2 regions of the Shewanella sp. SG44-2 genome follow, and region 2 is predicted to be linked to the other one. Evidence: riboswitches for the same ligand, from Rfam matches in the RefSeq annotation. Region 2 holds a riboswitch; the other holds the start of a gene.
The links. A riboswitch is a leader RNA that binds a small molecule or an ion and turns the genes downstream of it on or off. The one in region 2 is predicted to bind thiamine pyrophosphate.
Positions count from the first base shown of each region.

Region 1: linked by a shared signal. The riboswitch ahead of thiC (phosphomethylpyrimidine synthase ThiC) and the one ahead of H5181_RS15695 (TonB-dependent receptor) in region 2 are both predicted to bind thiamine pyrophosphate.

Region 1 is NZ_JACJEU010000001.1:211,830-222,909, forward strand. Features, by position in the region: gene thiE (thiamine phosphate synthase) at 1-1,481, opposite strand, end outside; gene thiC (phosphomethylpyrimidine synthase ThiC) at 1,487-3,487, opposite strand; TPP riboswitch at 3,695-3,794, opposite strand; gene H5181_RS00865 (TonB-dependent siderophore receptor) at 4,054-6,201, shown strand; tRNA gene H5181_RS00870 (tRNA-Asp) at 6,945-7,021, opposite strand; tRNA gene H5181_RS00875 (tRNA-Asp) at 7,102-7,178, opposite strand; gene H5181_RS00880 (TIGR03503 family protein) at 7,306-8,643, opposite strand; gene dnaQ (DNA polymerase III subunit epsilon) at 8,654-9,382, opposite strand; gene rnhA (ribonuclease HI) at 9,460-9,933, shown strand; gene H5181_RS00895 (methyltransferase domain-containing protein) at 10,147-10,926, opposite strand.
Region 2 is NZ_JACJEU010000024.1:27,390-38,469, forward strand. Features, by position in the region: gene H5181_RS15640 (curlin) at 437-964, shown strand; gene H5181_RS15645 (curlin) at 995-2,545, shown strand; gene H5181_RS15650 (response regulator transcription factor) at 2,683-3,315, shown strand; gene H5181_RS20805 (curli production assembly/transport protein CsgE) at 3,312-3,890, shown strand; gene H5181_RS15660 (curli assembly protein CsgF) at 3,903-4,304, shown strand; gene H5181_RS15665 (CsgG/HfaB family protein) at 4,307-5,158, shown strand; gene H5181_RS15670 (M61 family metallopeptidase) at 5,301-7,058, opposite strand; gene hinT (purine nucleoside phosphoramidase) at 7,262-7,615, shown strand; gene H5181_RS15680 (PaaI family thioesterase) at 7,615-8,124, shown strand; gene H5181_RS15685 (PaaI family thioesterase) at 8,121-8,588, shown strand; gene H5181_RS15690 (YcfL family protein) at 8,626-9,018, shown strand; TPP riboswitch at 9,144-9,251, shown strand; gene H5181_RS15695 (TonB-dependent receptor) at 9,309-11,080, shown strand, end outside.

The DNA.
Region 1 (11,080 bases), on a different contig from region 2:
GCAACAGTAGGATAATGGCGCGCAAATAAACTGGCATAACGTTTAAGTTTGCTGAGCCCTTGAGGCGCGGAAGGCATTTGCTTGGTCGTGGTAGCAAAAATATGCCCAAGCGCAATATATGAAGGCGAACATTGGTGGGCTAATAAGGCTTCAAAATAACTGTGACTCGATAACCCTAACGCCATTCCAGCAGCAGCTATCGCGCTTAAATCTGCAGTGGCCATATCCTCTTGGCCTAAATGAACCCCAAAAGCACCGTGCTTAATCGCCAGTTGCCAATGATCATTAATAAACAACTGCGCATGATATTCGCGGCCTAGTTTGATGGCCTCAATGATATTCGCTTCGAGTGTTAATCGTTGCCGATTATCGGTATTAGTCGCTAATTTGGCACGATATTGGACCGTCTTGCAGCCCGCTTTTAAGACAATTTTTAATATTCCAAGATCATCTAAAACAGGATAAACCCCCAAGGATTGATGCAACGCTTTAAAACCATTCAGCGGAGTTTGCTTCAACCTATCTTGAGTGCGATAGTCAGAAGAGACTAACTTGATCGATGGCATCATTCCTAAATCATCAGGCCAACCAGTACGGGCTAATACACCAGGTCCTTGACCAAGCCTTACGCCTAAAGTGAGTCCCTTATTGACGTAGGCTTTTGCCAGCACAATAGCATCATGGATCACGAACTCATGGGCAATAAAACACGCTATTGCAGATGATAATGTGCATCCACTGCCATGATTATTGGTGGTTGCTATTCGCGGGCTACTTAACATAAACACCGCATTACTGTGTGCAAGGCTGGCGCCTTTAACGCTTTTACTCACATATACATCTATCGCCTGCTGTTGCTGCCACTGAGCATCACCGCCTTTAGCGAGCACATGACATTTAAATGTATCGGATAACAATTTGGTATCGTGGATCATTTGCTGTTGCTGAGAACCATTGTTGCCGACATCAGCACGATCTTGCGCCAATGCAGACTGAGAACATAAACGTTTCAATTCGTGCTGATTAGGCGTTAGTAAATCAATTAAGCCAATGAGAGGGCTAAAATCGAGATCGATAGGATTAAAGTGCGCACCACTACTGGCGACCATGACAGGATCAAGCACCACAAAAGGTACTATCTTCTGAGTAGCGCGCATCTGAGTCAAACAGTCAGCCAATATGTCGACCTGTGCTTGGGATGTAAGCAGGCCAATTTTAATCGCCACTGGCGGCAAATCCGCGAGTAAGCTACTGAACTGAGCCAACAACATGGATTCAGAAACGGTTTCAACAAAGCTCACACTGACTGAGTTTTGTGCGGTTAATGTGGTTATCACGCTACACCCGTGACACGACAAGTCTTGCATAGTTAATAAATCAGCTTGAATCCCCGCCCCACCACCACTGTCTGAACCCGCTATGGTCCAGACAATGGGTGGGGTTTGAGTTATGGATTCACTGACAAATGTCGATGAATTCATGGCGATTATTCAACCTCAACCGTTAAGTCAGTATCAACTTGTACGACAGATTTGACGTCATGATAAAGCGCCGAGCCCGACGCTTTGAACTCTGCCGACTTTTGTGCCATCGCTTCCGCCGGATTTATGGCTTGAGCCGTATCTAGAGCTTGATAAGCACTAACGGAAGATACTTCAATCTTAAGTGCTTCAGCTTGTTCAAGATTCGCGGCATATTCACGCACTTCATGGGTTATTTTCATCGAACAAAATTTAGGCCCACACATTGAACAAAAATGAGCCACTTTGGCTGATTCTTGTGGTAACGATTCGTCGTGGTAAGCACGAGCCGTATCAGGATCAAGACCTAGGTTATATTGATCTTCCCAACGGAATTCAAAGCGGGCTTTTGATAATGCATTATCACGTACTTGTGCACCTGGATGACCTTTAGCGACATCAGCAGCATGAGCTGCAATCTTGTAGGCAATTAAGCCTTGTTTTACATCTTCTTTGTTAGGCAAACCTAAGTGTTCTTTAGGGGTGACGTAACACAACATCGCCACGCCGTACCAAGCCATCATGGCTGCACCGATACCTGAAGTGAAGTGATCATATCCAGGCGCTATATCGGTTGTTTGTGGGCCTAAGGTATAAAATGGCGCTTCATCACAAAGGGCCAATTGCTTTTCCATATTGACTTTAATCAATTGCATTGGCACATGGCCAGGGCCTTCGATGATGGTCTGTACATCGTATTCCCATGCAATTTTGACCAATTCACCTAAGGTTTCTAATTCCGCAAATTGCGCTTCATCATTGGCGTCAGCAATTGAACCTGGGCGCATACCATCCCCTAAAGACAACGACACATCGTATTGGGCGCAAATTTGGCAAATATCACGAAAATGTTCATATAAGAAACTTTCTTGATGATGACTTAAACACCACTTAGCCATAATTGAACCGCCACGCGACACAATACCGGTAAGGCGTTTTGCGGTCATGGGGACATAACGCAATAACACCCCTGCATGAATCGTAAAATAGTCTACGCCCTGCTCGGCTTGTTCAATCAATGTATCTCTAAATACCGCCCAACTGAGGTCTTCGGCAACGCCATTAACCTTTTCTAATGCTTGATAAATAGGCACGGTACCAATCGGCACAGGCGAATTACGGATAAGCCACTCACGCGTTTCATGAATATAACGTCCAGTCGACAAATCCATGACCGTATCGGCGCCCCAACGGGTAGACCACACCAGTTTTTCAACTTCTTCTTCAATCGAAGATGTCACCGCCGAATTACCAATATTGGCATTCACCTTCACCAAAAAATTACGCCCAATAATCATAGGTTCAGTTTCAGGATGGTTAATATTCAGCGGAATAATTGCTCGACCTCGGGCGACTTCATCGCGGACAAACTCAGGAGTGATAAGTTGCCCAATATGCGCGCCAAAAGCCTCTCCAGGCGCTTTTTGAGTCAACACGGTGTCGGTTACTTCAGCACGAGCCATGTTTTCACGAATAGCAATGTATTCCATTTCAGGGGTAATAATACCTTGGCGTGCATAATACATTTGGGTCACGCATTTGCCCTTCTTGGCACGTTTAGGCGCGACAAGGGCGTCAAATCGTAAATGATCGAGTCCATCGTCGGCCAGTCGTTGTTGGGTAAAACCCGAACTTGCACCCGTTAATTGCTCAGTATCTTGGCGCTCATCAATCCATGCTTGACGGATTTTAGGTAAGCCTTCACGCACATTAATATCGGCAAGGGGATCAGAATAAGCACCCGCGCAGTCATAAACCATGATCGGCGGATTGGCTTGTTTAATGGGTTTTGCATCGGTGCCGCCAATCACGGTTTCAGTTTGATTAACCTGACGCATTGCGACGTTGATATCAGCACGACTACCCGCTAAATAGACTTTTTCAGAATTAGGATGTTGTAACGGTTTAAGGGTATCAATAAATTGTTGAGCGTTAGCTCGAGTTTGACGACGGTTTGGATTTGACATTAGCAACCTCAATATTAAGAGTAGAGTTGCTTGTCTGGAGAGGTGTTGATAGCAGCAGTAAACAATAAAAATACTATTGCTTACGTCAATAATCACATAGAAAAATACTAAAGTAATAACGTAACTGGATATATAAACCGATAAAAAACTCGGAGGTAAACGTCCAATTACAATCGTGTTAATACGTTATTTATCTTCCCAATAATCATGATTATTACGCTTGTTTCCTTCGCAGGTTCTAGCCTGATCAGGTTCAACGGATCCCGAATAAACGGTCTCAGCCATAATGGCACTCCGACAAGATGTCATGCAGTATAAGCAAGCTTGTCGCTAAATAACAAGCACTAAAATAATCATTTCATACAAAAGTCATCAATCCACATGTCAGAAACTGATGCAGTGTCATTGATATCTCCATGGTTCATCCATCACCAAAGACAGGTATTTATCAAGGTGCGACACTATGTCGCATTCATCATATTTATTAGCAGGTTATAATTTAAAAAAACTGACAAACACCTTTGAAATATATTCATCAAAGGTTGATAAAAATAACAATAAAGGTGATGACGTTGGCAAATAAAGCAATCCAAACCATTAAATTAAATACAAATTACCCATGGGTTTACTCATCAATTTCATTGGCTGTAATGTTTGCTATTACACCTCAAGTAATGGCTGAGCAGTACGATAAGCAAAATAGTGAAGGCATTGAGCGGGTTGAAGTACATGGACAAAACACGACTAACAAAGACTTACTCGGCTCAGCCCAAAGCTTACTTGAAAAGCAAGGAGTAGACTTTTCTGAAGCAGGTGGCGTATCAGCATTACCGATTTTAAATGGCATGATGGGCGATCGCATTAAGGTGCTCATTGATGGCAGTGATATTACCTCATCATGTGCAAACCAGATGAACCCGCCACTTTCTTATGTGTCAGCAAATCACATTAGTTCGACCCAAGTGGTTGCTGGAGTCTCTCCGGTGAGCGCCGGTGGCGATAACATTGCAGGCGTAATTAACGTCACTAGCTTAACCCCTGTATTTAGCGATAGCGACACTGTGACATGGCAAAGTGGTAACATATCTAGCGGTTATCGAAGCACCAATGACGCCATTCTCGCAGGTGTAAATGCCACTGTAGCAAGTAAAACATTAAGCTTTAGTTACCAAGGATCATTTGAAGATGCAAATAGCTATACAGATGGCCATGGCGATAAAGTACTAGACACTTTATACCAATCACAAAATCATGCATTAACCGCTGCTTGGCAAGATGACATTCAACAAGTTGCTGTCAAACTGACTCATCTACATATCCCCTTTCAAGGTTTTGCAAACCAGTATATGGACATGACGAATAATGACAGTTATGGCGCATTAGTACGTTATCAACGAACACTTGAAAACGAAGGCGAATTCACAGCCCAAGCAAACTGGCACAATGTAGAGCATCAAATGGGCTTCTTTACCGATGAAAAAACCGGCATGATGCCAATGAAAACTAAGGGTAAAGATTACAGTTACCAACTGCATTGGCAGCTACCAATGAGCTCAGACAGCACCTTATTAATTGGCCAAGAATATTATATTTATCAACTTGATGATACATGGCCTGCGATTGAAGGTTCCGCCATGATGGGCCCCTATGACTATGTCAATATTAATGATGGCGAACGTCAACGTGTAGCTCTTTATGGCGAGTGGCAACAAACACTTAATACACGTTGGTGGCTGTCTGCAGGTGTTCGTTATGAATACGTATCAACCATCACAGGTGAGATTCAGCCTTATAACACCATGAGCATGATGGGCATGACCAATGTTAATACCATGGCCGCAGATGAATTTAATGGCCTCTATCGAAAGCGCAATGACAATAACATCGATGCCACCCTTCTTGCTCGCTATCAACTCAGCGATACTGAAGTGATAGAGCTTGGTTTAGCCCAAAAGAACCGCGCACCCAATTTATATGAGCGATACAGTTGGGGCCAAAGCACCATGGCGACGACTATGATTGGCTGGTATGGCGATGCAAACGGCTACATAGGCAACCCAGATCTTAGTGCAGAAACTGCACATACATTGAGTATGGCTTACAAGCGAGTACAAGATGATTTAGCATTTAGTGCAACAGCTTGGTACAGCAGCATTAACGATTTTATTGATGCCAATCTGGTCAGCAGCTTTAATCGCACCAGCATCGATAGCAATAGTCGTCATATTTTACAGTTTACAAATGTGAACGCTAACTTGTTTGGTGCACGCATTGATGCTGAATATCAACTAGCAGACAACGACACTGGTAAATGGCTCTTTAACGCTAACATCAACGCAACACGCGGCGAAAGAGATGACAACGACCAGCCGCTGTATCAAATAAAACCTTTGCAAACCGAGCTAGCTTTGCAACAACAGCTAGGGGATTGGCAAAATAGAATCAGTTGGCAATGGGTTGCAAATAAAGATCGCGTGGATGAACAGCGTTTAGAAAACACAACTGACAGTTACTCACTGCTTAATTTAAGCAGTAGTATTCAATGGCATGATGCCACAATGACAATTGCAGTGAAAAATCTACTGGATGAGTATTATCAACTGCCTCTAGGCGGTGTCAGTATTGCTGATTATAAAACTGACATCAGTAACGGTTTTCAACAAATAGCCGGTGCGGGCCGCTCACTAGAATTGAATGTAAGTTACGCGTTCTAGTTAATCAGCTATAAGTAATAAGCCGATGCCCTGTAATAATTATCATATTATTGGCTAAACTAAAACAGCAATTCTGCTGATGTTAAGACAGAAAAAAGCCTCAACATTGCTGTAGAGGCTTTCATCTTATTTGGCGGAGCGGACGCTGATGTTGAAACAGTGAACCCGCGACCTCCGGCGTGACAGACCGGTTTCCATTGAACTGCGATGGAATAACATTAATGCGCTTACATTTGATAATCTAGTAGGTATTGCATCCTAGTCTGAATCTCCAATTCTGTTAATTTTTGAACAGAAAAAAGCCCCTACATTGCTGTAGAGGCTTTCATCTTATTTGGCGAAGCGGACGCTAATGTTGAAACTGTGAACCCGCGACCTCCGGCGTGATTGGCCGGATTCTATTGAACTGCGATGGAATAACATTAATGCGCTGACATTTGATAATCTAGTAGGTATTGCATCCTAGTCTGAATCACCAATTCTGTTAATTTTTGAACAGAAAAAAGCCCCTACATTGCTGTAGAGGCTTTCATCTTATTTGGCGGAGCGGACGCTGATATTGAAACAGTGAACCCGCGACCTCCGGCGTGACAGGCCGGTTTCTATTGAACTGCGATGGAATAACATTAATGCGCTGACATTTGATAATCTAGTAGGTATTGCATCCTAGTCTGAATCACCAATTCTGTTAATTTTTGAACAGAAAAAAGCCCCTACATTACTGTAGAGGCTTTTTTCTTATTTGGCGGAGCGGACGGGACTCGAACCCGCGACCCCCGGCGTGACAGGCCGGTATTCTAACCAACTGAACTACCGCTCCAAAACGGTTTGTATACACTTAATAAAACTAACAATAGTATAAATATTATCTGTTTTATTAAGTGTAAACAGTCACTTGAATGGCGGAGCGGACGGGACTCGAACCCGCGACCCCCGGCGTGACAGGCCGGTATTCTAACCAACTGAACTACCGCTCCACACAAGTGCGATGAATAATAAAGTTGTGATAATTAATCGTCAACAGTTTTTTAATTGTTTTTGCTCATTTAGTTAAAAAACGTACAATTATCAAGTTTTAGTACAAAAAGCACTCACTTCAGTGGGTTAGTTTTTGTCATCAGGCATACTTAAATCAATATCATCTAGGTCGACGCTTTCTAGAATACTGTCTTTAGGTTTATCCTCATTAACGGGGTTTTGCTTTAACCTTTCTTCTGCCGCAGCCATCGCCTTTGCCAGCGTTTGTCTTTTACGCCAGATCACCAAACCGATAATACCAACAAAAAAGAGTACGCCATTAATGGTAATAATCCAGAACATTGCATCGTCTTTAGCTACTTTCTCTTCAATTTCTGCTTGAATGGCCGCTTTTTCAGCAAGTTCTTCAACTGATGGAGGTGGAGCTGGGGGCTCTACTAAATTAAAAAACATTTCAGGTAAATTGAGCACAATTTCTCGGCCATCAACCGTCGTAGAAACCGCACTGCCTTTAACACGATAACTGCCAAACTCAGTCACTTTAGGTAAGTATAAAATTTGATCTGCACTGGTCATGGTTTGCAAGGTGATAGGCAGCAACAATCCTGCAGGGCCGACTAAGTCAAACTCAAAATGCGTTTCTGCCAATTTCACCACAGATTCATCAACCGTTAATTGTATCTGCCATATGCCTTTTAATGGATCGCTATTGGGCACCATTTTGACGGTAATTGGTTGTGGCGATAGCTCAAACGGCATCACATATTCACGTTCAAATATATTATTTCGGGCGGTAACGTTGAGTACATAATGACCGGTAGGTTGTTGTAAATTATGGCTTCCGGTAAAGATGCCATCATCAGGTGCTTCGTCCAACAATTCACCATTGTCTTTATAAGCACCGACAATAATGGTGCCCGTTGCAAAGTTATCGTCAGTAGGAAGATGCTCACTGGTAAAACGAGCAGTCCATTCGACCATATACTCCAAACCCGGCATTCTCATGGTTAAACTATCACCCAAGAGTCTTGCTGTTACTTTCAACCTTTCACCCTGATAAAGTGGTTGCGGTAACGGTTGCACAGCAATGTCTAATGCAGATATTTTTTTTATTGTCGACCCTTCAACCACACTCCCCAATAACTGCCAAGGCCCTGGCATTGGTTTTTCGATATAAATCATATCAGCAGCAATACCGTCTACCCATTTTACCGTTTGAGGATGACGATTTGAGTACCATTTACTGCCATCGGGTAAAATGACCACGACAGGGGCGGAACCATAGCTTCGTTGGATAACCAACGTTAAATGATCGACCATGTGATCGATTCGAAAACGATTTTTAAGTTCTGCTGCTTGCGATGCATTGACCACTGCAGCCCGGGCATTAGGTTGCCACGCTAAGATAAGACTAAGCAACAATAAGCATGGAATAACAAGATAACCGGCGCGAGTAGCACTCATAAAGGTTGGTTTACCCTCTCCAGAGACATTTACCTGACTTCGCAATGAGGTCAAGTCGTTGTTCGTGTAATAGTATTTCATCGGCAGATGCACCAACGACTTTAAGATTAAACGCCGAAGGATCGATATTTTTAATTCCGCCACCTTCTTGACCCGCTTTTTCATTGGACAAATTAAACTTAATTTGTCCACCAGTCATGATTAAGTAAACATCAGCAAGAATTTCCGCATCGAGTAATGCGCCGTGATAAGTACGGCGGCCATTATCGATACCATAACGTCGACACAATGCATCTAGATTGTTTTTTTGGCCTGGATGCAGACGTTTGGCAATGGCCAAACTGTCGAGAATACTGCAAATTTCTTTGGTTTTAGGCCCAATTGGATTGAGTTTTGAAAACTCATGGTCCATAAAGCTCACGTCGAAGTTGGCGTTATGAGCGACAATTTCAGCACCATCGATAAAATCGATAAAATCTTTGGCTATTTGATGAAAACGCGGTTCGTTGGCCACACGGTCATTGGTAATACCGTGAACTTGAATTGCCTCTTCATCAATCGCTTGACCAGGATTAATATATTGGTGATACGTTCGACCTGTTAAGCGACGATTAATCACTTCAACACAACCAATTTCAATAATGCGATGGCCCACATAAATAGGTCCACCAGCTTGGTTCATACCGGTAGTTTCGGTATCGAGGATCACTTGACGACTTGCACTAGAAATAATGTTCATATTTTTTACTCATTCAGCCCTCGCCTTTGTATAAATTGAGTATACTGGCGCGAATATTTCGCTATGGTAACAACTTGATGGCCGAACTCAAACAGCTGTATATTTTTACTGATGGCTCTTGCTTAGGAAATCCAGGACCTGGCGGTTATGGCGTGGTAATGAAATATAAACATCAGCAACATGAAATCGCCGATGGATTCTCATTAACAACCAATAATCGTATGGAACTTTTAGCCCCAATTATCGCGTTAGAAACGTTATACGAACCCTGTAATATTATTTTAACCAGCGATAGCCAGTATATGCGCCAAGGTATTATGACTTGGATCCATGGTTGGAAGAAAAAAGGCTGGATAACCTCAACTAAACAACCGGTCAAAAACGTCGATTTATGGAAGCGTCTAGATGCGGTAAGTCAATTACACAAGATTGACTGGCACTGGGTAAAAGGCCATGCAGGCCATATTGAAAATGAACGATGCGACGTATTGGCACGCAAAGCAGCCGAAGCTAAACCTCAACAAGTTGATACTGGTTACAATCCTGAATAATTCGGTTTTAGTTATTTAACCTTCGCGCTGGATGATCACAGTTATCAAACTATTCTTTGCCATGCTAACAGGGTTGCACTGACCTGCAATAAGCTAGATATTGACTCGTCTATCAGCCCTGTTAAGACAAAATGGCATATTGATATGAAAATAATTCAAATATTCAGCTGTTGGCTTTCGGACTTCATATCTTAAACCGAGCGGAGGTTATTTTTATGATTTTGGACGGTTCAATGTCTGGATCTCAATACTCGGAGTATGAGTTAATCCGTTACGGCCAGCCGATGGCGCCGTTGACCAGTTGGGCGCTTTGACCTTCGACTTATCTTTAATCGGTGTAAGTGGAGTCGTCATTTTGCGAGCCACGATTAAGTAAACACTGCCAGTACTAGGTAGCCAGTTGGCGATACTTTTTTGCCACAATGGTGCTTGTTGAGGTTTGCTCGGTTGATTAGGCGTGCTGACCCCGCGGTGCCCTAATAACGAATGGTACATTAACCGTTCATCTGCTAGTACTTTATATCCCAGTAACCCAAGCCAATCTTTAACTCTTGATGGCATAAAAAACTGCCCGTTCCAAGGTAATTTAGTTTGATATTTTGGCAAGATTTTGCCTATAAAAGCTGGACTGATGGGATTAAAACCGACAATAAAAATATAACCACTGCTGATGAGCACTCGATCGAACTCTCGTAAAATTTGATAAGGATCAGATTCAAATTCTAATAGAAAACAACTTAACACCGCATCAATTGCACTTTGTTGTACGGGTAAATGATGCGGATCAGCCTGAATATTTGCATCTGAGCCGTCATAGACAGAAAAATGTCGTGCTATGTTGCAATGTAAACTGTTTAACTGGCTACTTAACGCCCCGGCTTTAAGAAAATGATAGCCAAATATTCGCGGCCACCAAGGGGCTAATTTAGCTTCAATCTCAGCTTGCAATAATTCACCAAAAGGCAAATCTTGCCAAATAAGGGGTTTTAACATGGAGCCCGCCAACTAATACTTTGCAAAAATGTCATATTCTCTCAACCCATCAACTTTACCATAGCTTGTTTGATGTTCAGCTAACCATCATTGATACTTTCAGAATAACTTCACTTGAAGTTATTTAACGATATCCGTTACCCTAACAGATAGT
Region 2 (11,080 bases):
TTATCAATAATTTATTTTTTTTAATTAGTAACTTATTAGTAATATCTGCTTTTGGTCCTTTTTCATCATCTTACTTCTTAAAAATACATACTTTAATGAGAACTATAATTAGTTTTTCTTATTTGTATATGTTTAATTTCTTGCTCTATGAGGCAAACCTGCTCTTCCTATAATTCTCATTTTAATTCCTCGCAGTCTATGGCTAACTTACAATTACATATTTATAGATGTGATTTAAATCAATCACTTAATCTCTTTCGTAGTAATAAAGTAGGGGGCTGAAATTAATATAACCTATAGGTCTATGTTGGTTTAATACTCGAGGATGATTCAAATACCATTTGACAGCGCCATAATATTGACACTATCAATAGAAACGTTATTAAGCAGATTGAATGTTATGACGTGAAATAACCAAGGGGCAGGGAGCATGATCTTGAACAAGCGTACTTATAAACTTCGCTTTAATGTAAGAACTGGAATTCTTGCTGTTTTATTATGTCTAATCTCTTTTTCTAGTTTAGGACAACAAGATTTAAGCGACATAGATGAGCTCAATATTGGTATTAATAATAGAGCTTATGTGAGTCAAAATGGCGATGAGTTATCAATCAATGTAAATCAGAGTGGATTCAGTAATCGCTTTAACTCCATACAATTGGGCAATAACAATCAAATATCTTCCACTCAGCAAGGCATTCTCAATAGTGCTGCTGTACTTCAGTCTGGAAGTGATATTGAAGCCAATATTTACCAATCAGGGTTTAATAACCAAGTGATTGCAAGTCAGGTTGGTTTCAATTTATTGATGGACGTTAGCCAAATTGGCATTAGCAACTTAGCTATTATTAACCAGACTGGTAATGATAATACCATTCGGATCCAACAATACGGTTTTGGAAATGCTGTCGGTGTCACTCAATGGGGGACAACACAGAATGTGAACGTAACTCAAAGAAATTAATCTATTCAATCAAATGAAGGGAATACAAAGATGAAATATTCTAAATTAGCTTTATTAATATCTGCTGTTTTATTAACTTCAGTAAGTGCGTATGCAAGTAACAACGAAGCCGATGTTAGTCAAGAAGGAGATCTAAATACTGCAGTGGTTGTTCAACAAAATAATAGTGTTGCTAATGACGCATCTATTGTCCAAATTGGCGATAGTAATCTCTCAACGATTTCACAAGCTGAAACGTCAAACTCCCAAGCTACATCCTATCAAGAGGGGGATGGGAATACATCTTTGATTGATCAACATAATGCAACAAGCACAGCTAATGCATCTGTTGAATCTATTGGTAATGCTAACCAAGCGAATGTCGTACAGGAATTTTTTAACGGTGAGAATGCTCAAGCAATTGTTAACCAAAATGGCAATGGAAACATAGCAACCGTCACTCAAAATGACGGTGACGGTGCACAGTCTACGGTTAATCAAACTGGCAGTGAAGATACCGCCGAAATTTATAATCATTGGTCAGACTTTGCTGATGCAACCATTAATCAATCAGGAAACTCTAACAATAATGCTTATATTCAGCAGGAATCATCAGATGCTGCCAGTGCCACATTAACCCAAACTGGTTCAAATAATATTGGTGATATATTACAAAACACTCAAAATTATGGTGGAGCAACCAGTGACGATACCGTTGCAATATTAGAGCAGGAAGGTAATGACAATATTGGCTTAGTTGAGCAAGCTGGTTTGTCTAATATGGCAAATGTATATCAAAATGGTGGATCACATGATGCACATGTGACTCAAAGTGGCGGTAATCATGACGCTCAAGTTAACCAATACGGTTTGAATCAAACCGCAACGGTATTGCAAATGGACTTTGATCATGTTGCAACCGTCAATCAGTCAAATGAAGGTAATACTGCAACGGTGACTCAAAGTGCGTTAACTCTTGGCAATGGCAATGGTAACGGCAACGGTAATTCAGGTTCTGGTAACAATGCTACTGTTGACCAAGAAGGTATGGGTGATACCGCTACGATTGCGCAAGCTGGTTTCTCAAACGAAGCAATAGTGTTTCAAGGGGCGTTCAGTTATGACAACACGATTGCGATTAACCAATCAGGTCATCATAACTATGCAGGTGCCTCAACTGACTCTGGTGGATTCAGTACCGTTACAGTGAATCAAACTGGGCATCATAATGAAGTTAATAGCCGACCAAATGGTAGTAATTTTTATGGTGAAGGGATCGGTGCTGGTACATGGGGGACGGATAACGTTGTTACCGTTGATCAGAATGGACATCATAATAAAGCCTATGCCGATGCAGCTGATGTTTCAACAATCATTGATATAGATCAGACTGGTCATCATAACGAGGCCTATGCTGAATCTTGGTGGGGTGATACTAACGAAATTGTTATTAGTCAAACAGATGCTATGAACTTCGCAGATGTATACGTTGAAGGGTTAGGTAACAATACTGTTCATGTTACTCAAGCGGATATGCATAATTCAGCGATAGCTACCAGTACAGGTTATGGTAACACTGTGACGATAACTCAAGGTTTGTAGTACATAAGTATAATAAAGGGTGTGTATGCACCCTTTTGACTAATTGTTAAATGATAAAAGCCTTGCTAATCTTGTTTCACATTGATGCACATTCTGTTTAAAGAGCATCTAGTTCATCTTCACATGGAGTGTAAATGATGTTTAAAGTCGTAAATTGGATGATTGTTTCTCGGTCACAGTTATTGATCGATTTACTTGATTGCCGCTGGCCACAAGAATTTTTAATCAAATTGACTAAAACTCAGCCCAATGGAATGGCAAAAATGTTAGCAAGTGAGCCTATTTCAGTTGTAGTATTTGATTTGTCGACTATTGATTTACAGCAAACTTATCAATTACAACGCCTCATTGAACGCGAATATTGCGCGATTCACACTGTGTTTTTAAATTTTCCTAAGCAGCTTGATACTAAATTTTTAATTCACCCTTCAACAACAATAGGTGTGTTTTATTCTGATGCTAGTTTAGCGGAAATAAGCCAGGGTTTGAATGAAATACTCAAAGGTCGAAGTGTTATGCCGCAAGGCTTGCAACGTTCAATCTTAAACGATGAGCATGACGATGACAGTGAGCAACTGACCATTCGTGAACGTGAAGTATTGCAAACTTTATTGTCTGGTAGCACTAATCTCGATATCGCTAATCAACTCTTTGTCAGTGAATCCACCATTAAAACACATCTATATCGTGCGTTTCGCAAAATTGGTGTGTCGAGTCGTGGTCAAGCCATTGCTTGGGCACAAACTCATATGCATGAGGTGAGAGTGTGAAAAATCTGTCAGTGATACTCATTTGCTTGATTGCGAGTCAGGCAATTTTGTTTAGTGATGCTATCGCTGATGATCGTAAAGATGTTGACGTTAATGTCCCTGAGTTTACTAAAGCTAACATTGCGCCAACCACGGATGACGTAATCCCAGAATCCACCGCCTCAAAAGCTCAAGAGAATTTATTGCATTCAACTGAACCTGTTGTGAGTGTCAGTGATGCAAAACCTAAGCGTGAAGCTGATTTAATTGATGGGTTAATCTTAAATAGAGCCATGACAAGATTTGGCCACCGTTTTTATCGAGAATTTGTTAGCGCTTATCGTGATATCAATGGCATGAGCAACCACTCGGGGCTCACTGTTGTAGAACAAGCCACAGCAAGAAGTGGTAGTAAAATTTTAGTGTTGCATAATCGCAAGCCGGTTTTTGTGACGTTTTTATCCCCAGCATCGCGCAATATTGATGCACAAGCTAACATGGCAGCAAAGCGGGTAAATGCTTCCTTGTTGCAATATCAACGACAGGCAAAATGGGCGGCATTTTCAGACCCCGATCTTGCTCCTGATGAATTTTAGCAGGGAATGCATATGAAAAAATTATTACTAATCTTATCAATAACATCATTTAGTTTTCCCTTAGCCGCGACTCAACTGGTATATACCCCAGTTAATCCTGCGTTTGGGGGCAGTTACCTAAATGGTAGTTATTTGTTGGCGAATGCGTCCGCGCAAAATGATCACCAGTCTAGTTCGGGTTATGTCGCTCCTACTGCACTTGAACGTTTAGCGAGTTCGCTGCAATCGCGCTTAATGAGCCAACTGTTTAATGATGCGGCAAATGGTGGTGAAGGTTATTTAAAAACCGATGACTTTGAAATAAACGTGGTCAATGAAGATGGATCTTTACTGGTTCATATCACTGATTTATTAACCGGCGAGACGACCATCATCGAAGTTGGTGGTATTGTCGGCGCATCAACAGGGGGCTAATCATGAAAAGACTATTGCTTAGCTTATTTATTTTATCTTTGAGCGCATGTTCTTCGATAAAAAGTGAATTCGACGGTATTGAAGCAACCACGAGTTTAATGCCAAAGGGCGATACTTATTATGATTTAGTGAGTTTACCATCTCCCCAAGGAAGTATGGTGGCTGCAGTATATGATTTCCGTGATCAAACGGGCCAATACAAGCCGATACCTTCGAGTAACTTTTCAACCGCAGTACCTCAGTCTGGAACCGCTTTCTTAGCTCAAGCGCTTAATGATTCTGCTTGGTTTGTGCCTGTTGAGCGTGAAGGGTTGCAAAATTTACTGACAGAACGAAAAATTGTTCGTGCAGGACTCAATGGTGACGCCAGTAAGTTGCCACAATTAAACAGTGCTCAAATTTTAATGGAAGGTGGCATAGTAGCTTACGACACCAATATTAAAACCGGTGGCGCAGGCGCTCGTTATTTGGGGATCGGCGTATCGGGTCAATACCGTGTCGATAGCATAACGGTTAACTTACGTGCGGTTGATATCCGTACAGGTCGATTATTAAGCAGTGTAACAACCACTAAGGCCGTTATTTCAAAAGAAATTACTGCTGGTGTATTTAAATTTATTGATGCGCAAGAATTATTAGAGTCAGAGGCGGGTTATACCTCAAATGAACCTGTGAGTTTGTGTATTGCCGCGGCGATAGAAAGTGCGGTGGTGCATATGATTGCTGATGGTATTTGGAAAAGAGCTTGGAATTTACTTGACCCAGCATCTGGGGTAAAAAACTCAACACTACAAAAATATTGGTTAGAAGCACATACCGAAAACCAAGTATTAGAACGGATTAAGCAGAGCTAGTCATATTGGTACATTTGTATAGTAATAGAGAAGACTTATAAAAAAGGATATCAAATTGATATCCTTTTTTAATTCAAATTTGCGATTAATATTGATGGCACTCAGTAAATCAATTTTCAAACTTGATAATCGTTTCTTAGTCTTAACCAAGCCATAATTGTGTTTTAGTCGCATCGTTGATGCTAAGCGAAATAGTGTCTAAAGCCGCTTCACTAATCGTTAATGTTCCTTGCATCAATTCATCTCGCCTAAACCAGTGTAAAGTGATTTGTTCGCCAAGGGTTCGACTTTGCAGTTGTTGTTCAAATTGACTCGTTACCTGCAAGTTGTCTGCCGCAATCAATAAATCACCCGCACTTAATCCCGCTTGATGTGCAGGACTGTGTTGGCTAACCGTTAGAATTTTTAACCCTAATGATTCCGCTTTTGTTTTCGCGCCAAAACCAATTTTATAACCAGTGGCTTCAGCACCACCCAAATCAGTTGTACCTTCACTGGCCCGTAAACTCATGTCTACACCCACTTGAGCCAGTAATTCTTTTAGCGGCAAATCGTCTGTGTTATCGAGATAAGTAAAGATATCGTCACAAGGACGATTTAATAGCGTTTCAACAATCTGTTGATGGCTTGATGATTCAGTACCAACACCCGTTAAACCATATTGTTGCCAAAGTTGACGCATAACATCATCAAGGCTATGTTTTCCTTGGGTTTCAATACGGATTGTTAAGTCTACATACAAGGCAAATAATGCGCCTTTGGTATAATAGCTGACGATGGCATTAGCGGCATTTTCATCTTGCTTATAAAACTTAGTCCAAGCATTAAAACTTGATTGCTTTAAGGTTTGTTTAAAGCGACCTTCGCCTCGGTATACTCGAGTCATAATTTGACTGAGTAAAGTAAGGTAACCTTTCTCATCAATACACTGAGATTTAAAGGTAATTAAATCATCGTAATATGACGTGATACCTTCGTACGCCCACAATTGAGAAGTATAAGACTCTTGTGATAAATCAAATGGCGTAAACTCAGCAGGTTTAATCCGTTTAACGTTCCATGAGTGGAAATATTCATGGCTGCATAATGATAAATAAGTGCGATAACCTTTATCCACAGGCGCATCTAGCGACAAGGGTAAGTCATTACGCGAACACATCAATGCAGTAGATGCTTTATGTTCTAAGCCGCCAAAACCATTATCCAAAACGGTAGTCATGAACACATAACGTTCAAACGGTGCTGGAGTGCCAAACAAATCGATTTGATATTCGCAAATCGCTTTTAAATCATTGGCCAATCGAACCATGTTGGCTCTGTGTTTACCACTGAGTACGATATCGTGTGGAACACCGGCAGCGAAAAAAGTTTCGATGGTCAGTTCACCCATTTCAACGGGATGATCAATTAAGTCATCGTAGTTTTCAGCGCTAAACTCACCAAAGCCAAATTGTTCACCAGAGGCTCTAGTCATGCTGGTGGCTAGCGTCCAATGAGCTAATTCTGCAAGTGCAGGTTTGGCAATAGTAACGGTATGTGGTTGATACTCAAGACCATTAGCCGCAAGAAACACACTACTGCCATTAAAAAAGCCATGGTTAGTGTCAAGGTGTGCAGTGCGAACAGACAAATCCCATGCATAAATTTGGTAGCACAAGCTAATGTGACTACCTTGGTTATTCAATTGCCATGTTTGTTTATCTAGTTGAGTCACCGACAATGTTTGTTGGTTTTCTTTGGCATCAATTTCAATAATGTTTTTGGCGAAATCACGGATCATGTAGCTGCCAGGTAACCATGCTGGTAAAGAGAAAATCTGAGATGGATTGGCATTTTTTAGCGTAAAGGTAACTTCAAATAAATGAGCTTTAGGGTCGACCGCATGAATATGATAATGCATAAAGAACTCCGAATGAGTGGCAAGTCGCAATCAAAACGATTGAGCTATAATAACCAATGCTGCCAAAATTGACTCACTTAAGCAAACGAATCCCATTTTAGGCAAAATATTACCCATAAAAAGCGTTTTTACTGGAGTGATAGTTCAAAGAGTTGATAGTATTATCAATAGCATCAATGCAGTTATCTAATGAGGGCATCCAAATGGCCGAAGAAACCATATTTAGCAAAATTATCCGCCGTGAAATTCCAGCGGATATTTTATACCAAGATGAATTAGTCACCGCATTTCGGGATATTACTCCGCAAGCTCCTACGCATATTTTGATTATCCCTAATCATTTAATCGCGACAGCAAATGATGTTAAAGCGTCTGATGAAAAAGCATTAGGACGAATGATAACAGTAGCTGCCAAACTTGCTGATGAAGCCGGTATTGCAGAAGACGGTTATCGCTTAATAATGAATTGCAATAAACATGGCGGTCAAGAGGTGTACCATATTCATATGCATCTTTTAGGGGGTAAACCATTAGGCCCAATGTTGAGTCGTGGATAATGAAAATTAACAGTGATTTTTTTCCATTAACTGAAGTGGCTACACGCTTTGTCAACCAGTTGGCTCAGTGTCGTCGTTTAGGGCTTACTGTGCAAGAAGCCAGCGAGCATCACGTGTTAATTGAGTTGCCTTACAGTCAAGATATTATTGGTTACCCAGACACCGGAGTCATTCACGGTGGGGTGATCACAACCTTGATCGATACCGCTTGTGGCACCGCCGTGGTATGCGCCATTTTGAAAAAGTATCAATCGTTAGAGTTGTCTCCAACATTGGATTTACGCGTCGATTACATGAAACCTGCCGAGCCTCATAAGTCAGTTTATGCCTTTGCTGAATGCTATCGTTTATCGTCAAGCGTTGCCTTTACCCGCGCGATAGCATATCAAGACAGCATTGATGAACCTATCGCTCACGCGGTGGGTTCTTTTATGCGCATTAGTCCAGAAATGGTCGGTGAGGAGTTTCGTCAAGTGTTAATGGGTAATTTACCGGGGGCGACATCATGAGTGAGCCAACCCAACTAGAGACACAAAAGGCTTTAGATGTTCAAGATGTGGTTAAACGAGCCATCGAACTGAATGATTATAGTTACTTACTTGAGAAAGTACCTTACTCACAATTTATTGGCATGTCAGTGGCCCGTTTTGGTGATGAAATGGTATTTAGACTGCCAGCTAAAGATGACAACATTGGTAATCCGATTTTACCTGCGATACATGGCGGAGTGCTTGCTGGGTTTATGGAAATGTCGGCAATTGTGCAACTAATGGTATTTATGCAAGCCAAAAAAGTGCCTAAAATCGTTGATTTTTCAATTGATTATTTACGCGCAGGTTTACACCAAGACACATTCGCAGAATGTAAAATTACTCGCCAAGGCCGCCGCGTGGCTAACGTCAGTATGAACTGTTGGCAAACCAACCGTAAACAATTGATAGCCACAGCTAGAGCACATTTTTTGCTCGATTAAATCAACGCTTTACATTAATAGCAAATAAGGGAATAGCATGAAAATAACGTCAATCTTTGTATTCGCATCAGCATTGTTGCTTAGCGCCTGTGCGCATAACACAGCAGGTATTTCGATAGATTCAAGTGGGCAAGTTAGAGTCGATAACAGCTCTTTTGCCAGCGATGTCAATGTTGTGGATATTTCATCGGTCATGGTTGCTGATTTAATCAAAGCATCGGCGTTAATTCAAAGTAAATCGAGCACTGACTTACGTCTGCAATATAAATTCACTTGGTACGATGCCAGCGGATTTACAGTTGAGGATGAAGCAAGCAGTTGGAAGTCTGTTAAATTACATGGCAAACAGCAATTACAAGTTGGTGCAGTCGCGCCTAATTCACAAGCCACTCGATTTGATATTTATGTACGTGAAGCTTTTTCAAATTAACCGTCACAACATGAAGTTTGAAGATACATGATTACTGAGATTTAACATAAAGTTAATCAATTACATCGTTGAGTTATCAAATTGTATAGCTGCTCGTGTATTCATGTTGAAGTTAGTTTATAATCGTGACCGCCAAGGGGTGTTCAGTAAAACCTGAACTGAGATGTCTGTATGACGAACCCTTAGAACCTGATCCGGCTTATACCGGCGTAGGAATGGGCCACACTATTATTATGTGCACCTCTTATTCGCTACTCTTGCCGGATCTCAAAATCACTATTTGAGGTCCTATGTTCACGAAAAATTCTACTAGGTTACACCAAACACCTATTGCCTTAGCGGTAATGGCGGCCTTAAGCTCGCCTATTGTTATGGCTAAAACGGCCGATGTTGAAAATGTCACTCCTGAATATGAAAAAATGGAAGTGATTGTTGTTAATGCTGACTTTAGTAATATTAGCCTTGATAAAATGCCGTCAAGCGTGACGGTTATTGATGCCCAGCAATTAGAAGACGAAGGGGCACAACATTTTGAAGATGTGCTCAATTCTATTGCAAACTTTAACTGGTCTGGTGGCAGTTCTCGTCCTAAATACTTCCAAATTCGTGGTGTCGGTGAACAAGAACAATATCAAGGTGCACCCAATTCATCTGTTGGCTTTGTCGTTGATGATATCGATTTGTCTGGCCTTGGCATGGTGTCGAGTATGTACGACATGCAGCAAGTTGAAGTATTGCGCGGTCCACAAGGCACCCAATATGGAGCTAATGCGTTAGCTGGATTAATTTACTTAAAAAGTAATGATCCTACTGAATCATTTGAACATGGCGCAAAAGTCAGTTTAGGTGACGACAACCTTCGCACGCTTTCAGGCTTTAGTTCGGGTCCACTCAATGATTCGGGTAAATTGCTCTACCGTGTATCACTAGAACAACACAATCAAAATGGCTACCGTGATAACCTTTATCTTAACCGTGATGATACTAATGAGCGCGATGAGTTAACGGCGAGAGCTAAGTTCCGTTGGTACGCTACAGACGATCTTCAAGTTGATTTAACCTTATTACATGCCAATTTTGATAATGGTTACGATGTATGGACATTAGATAATAATCGAAGTAACACCTTAACTGACCAACCCGGTATCGATGCACAGAAAACCACAGGAGTAGGAGTTAAGTTTATTTTCACGGGTATGCAAGCATTTGACTTCACATCATTAACATCATTTGCGCAAACTGATCATCACTATGCTTATGATGGTGATTGGGCCAATTCGGATTATTGGGCGAGTAAAGCATGTAGCGTCTATGACGATGCTGGAGCTGTGTCAGGTACTGAGCCGTGTGTTTATGATTACACCTGGGACAAAAAAGGCGATCGTAAAACCTTAACCCAAGAGTTCCGTTTATCATCCAAAGATGCAGGACGCATCCTCGCCGGCAGTACCGACTGGTTGTTGGGTGTATACGCGATGAATTTGAAAGAAGATAACGACTTATACTCGGAATACAACACCTGGCCAGATGAAGTATTGCAGTCAAATTACGAAGCGACAAACTATGCCGTATTTGGTCAGCTAGACAGCCATTTAGGTGATGATTATTTATTGTCGACAGGGTTACGTTTCGAGCGTCGCGATAGTGATTATAGCGACAGCAATAAAGATAACTTTGCCCCATCAGAAGATATGTGGGGAGGCCATATTGCGTTGTCAAAAGCCATTAATGCTAGTCACAATGCTTATGCTCGTGTCGCCCGCGGTTATAAGGCGGGCGGTTTTAATATGACATTGCCTGCTGAATTGTCTGACAAGAAACAGTTCGACACTGAGATTTTATATAACTATGAAGTTGGCCTAAAATCGAGCTGGTTTGATGGAAAAGTGGATTCTACCTTGGCGCTGTTTTATATGGATCGCCAAGACCAACAAGTTGCCGCATCTTTACAAGACCCAGATAGCCCGCAGCGTTTTATTCTATTTACCGAAAATGCCGGTAGTTCAAGTAACTATGGCGCAGAACTCGATGCAAAATGGTATTTGACAGAAAATATTGAATT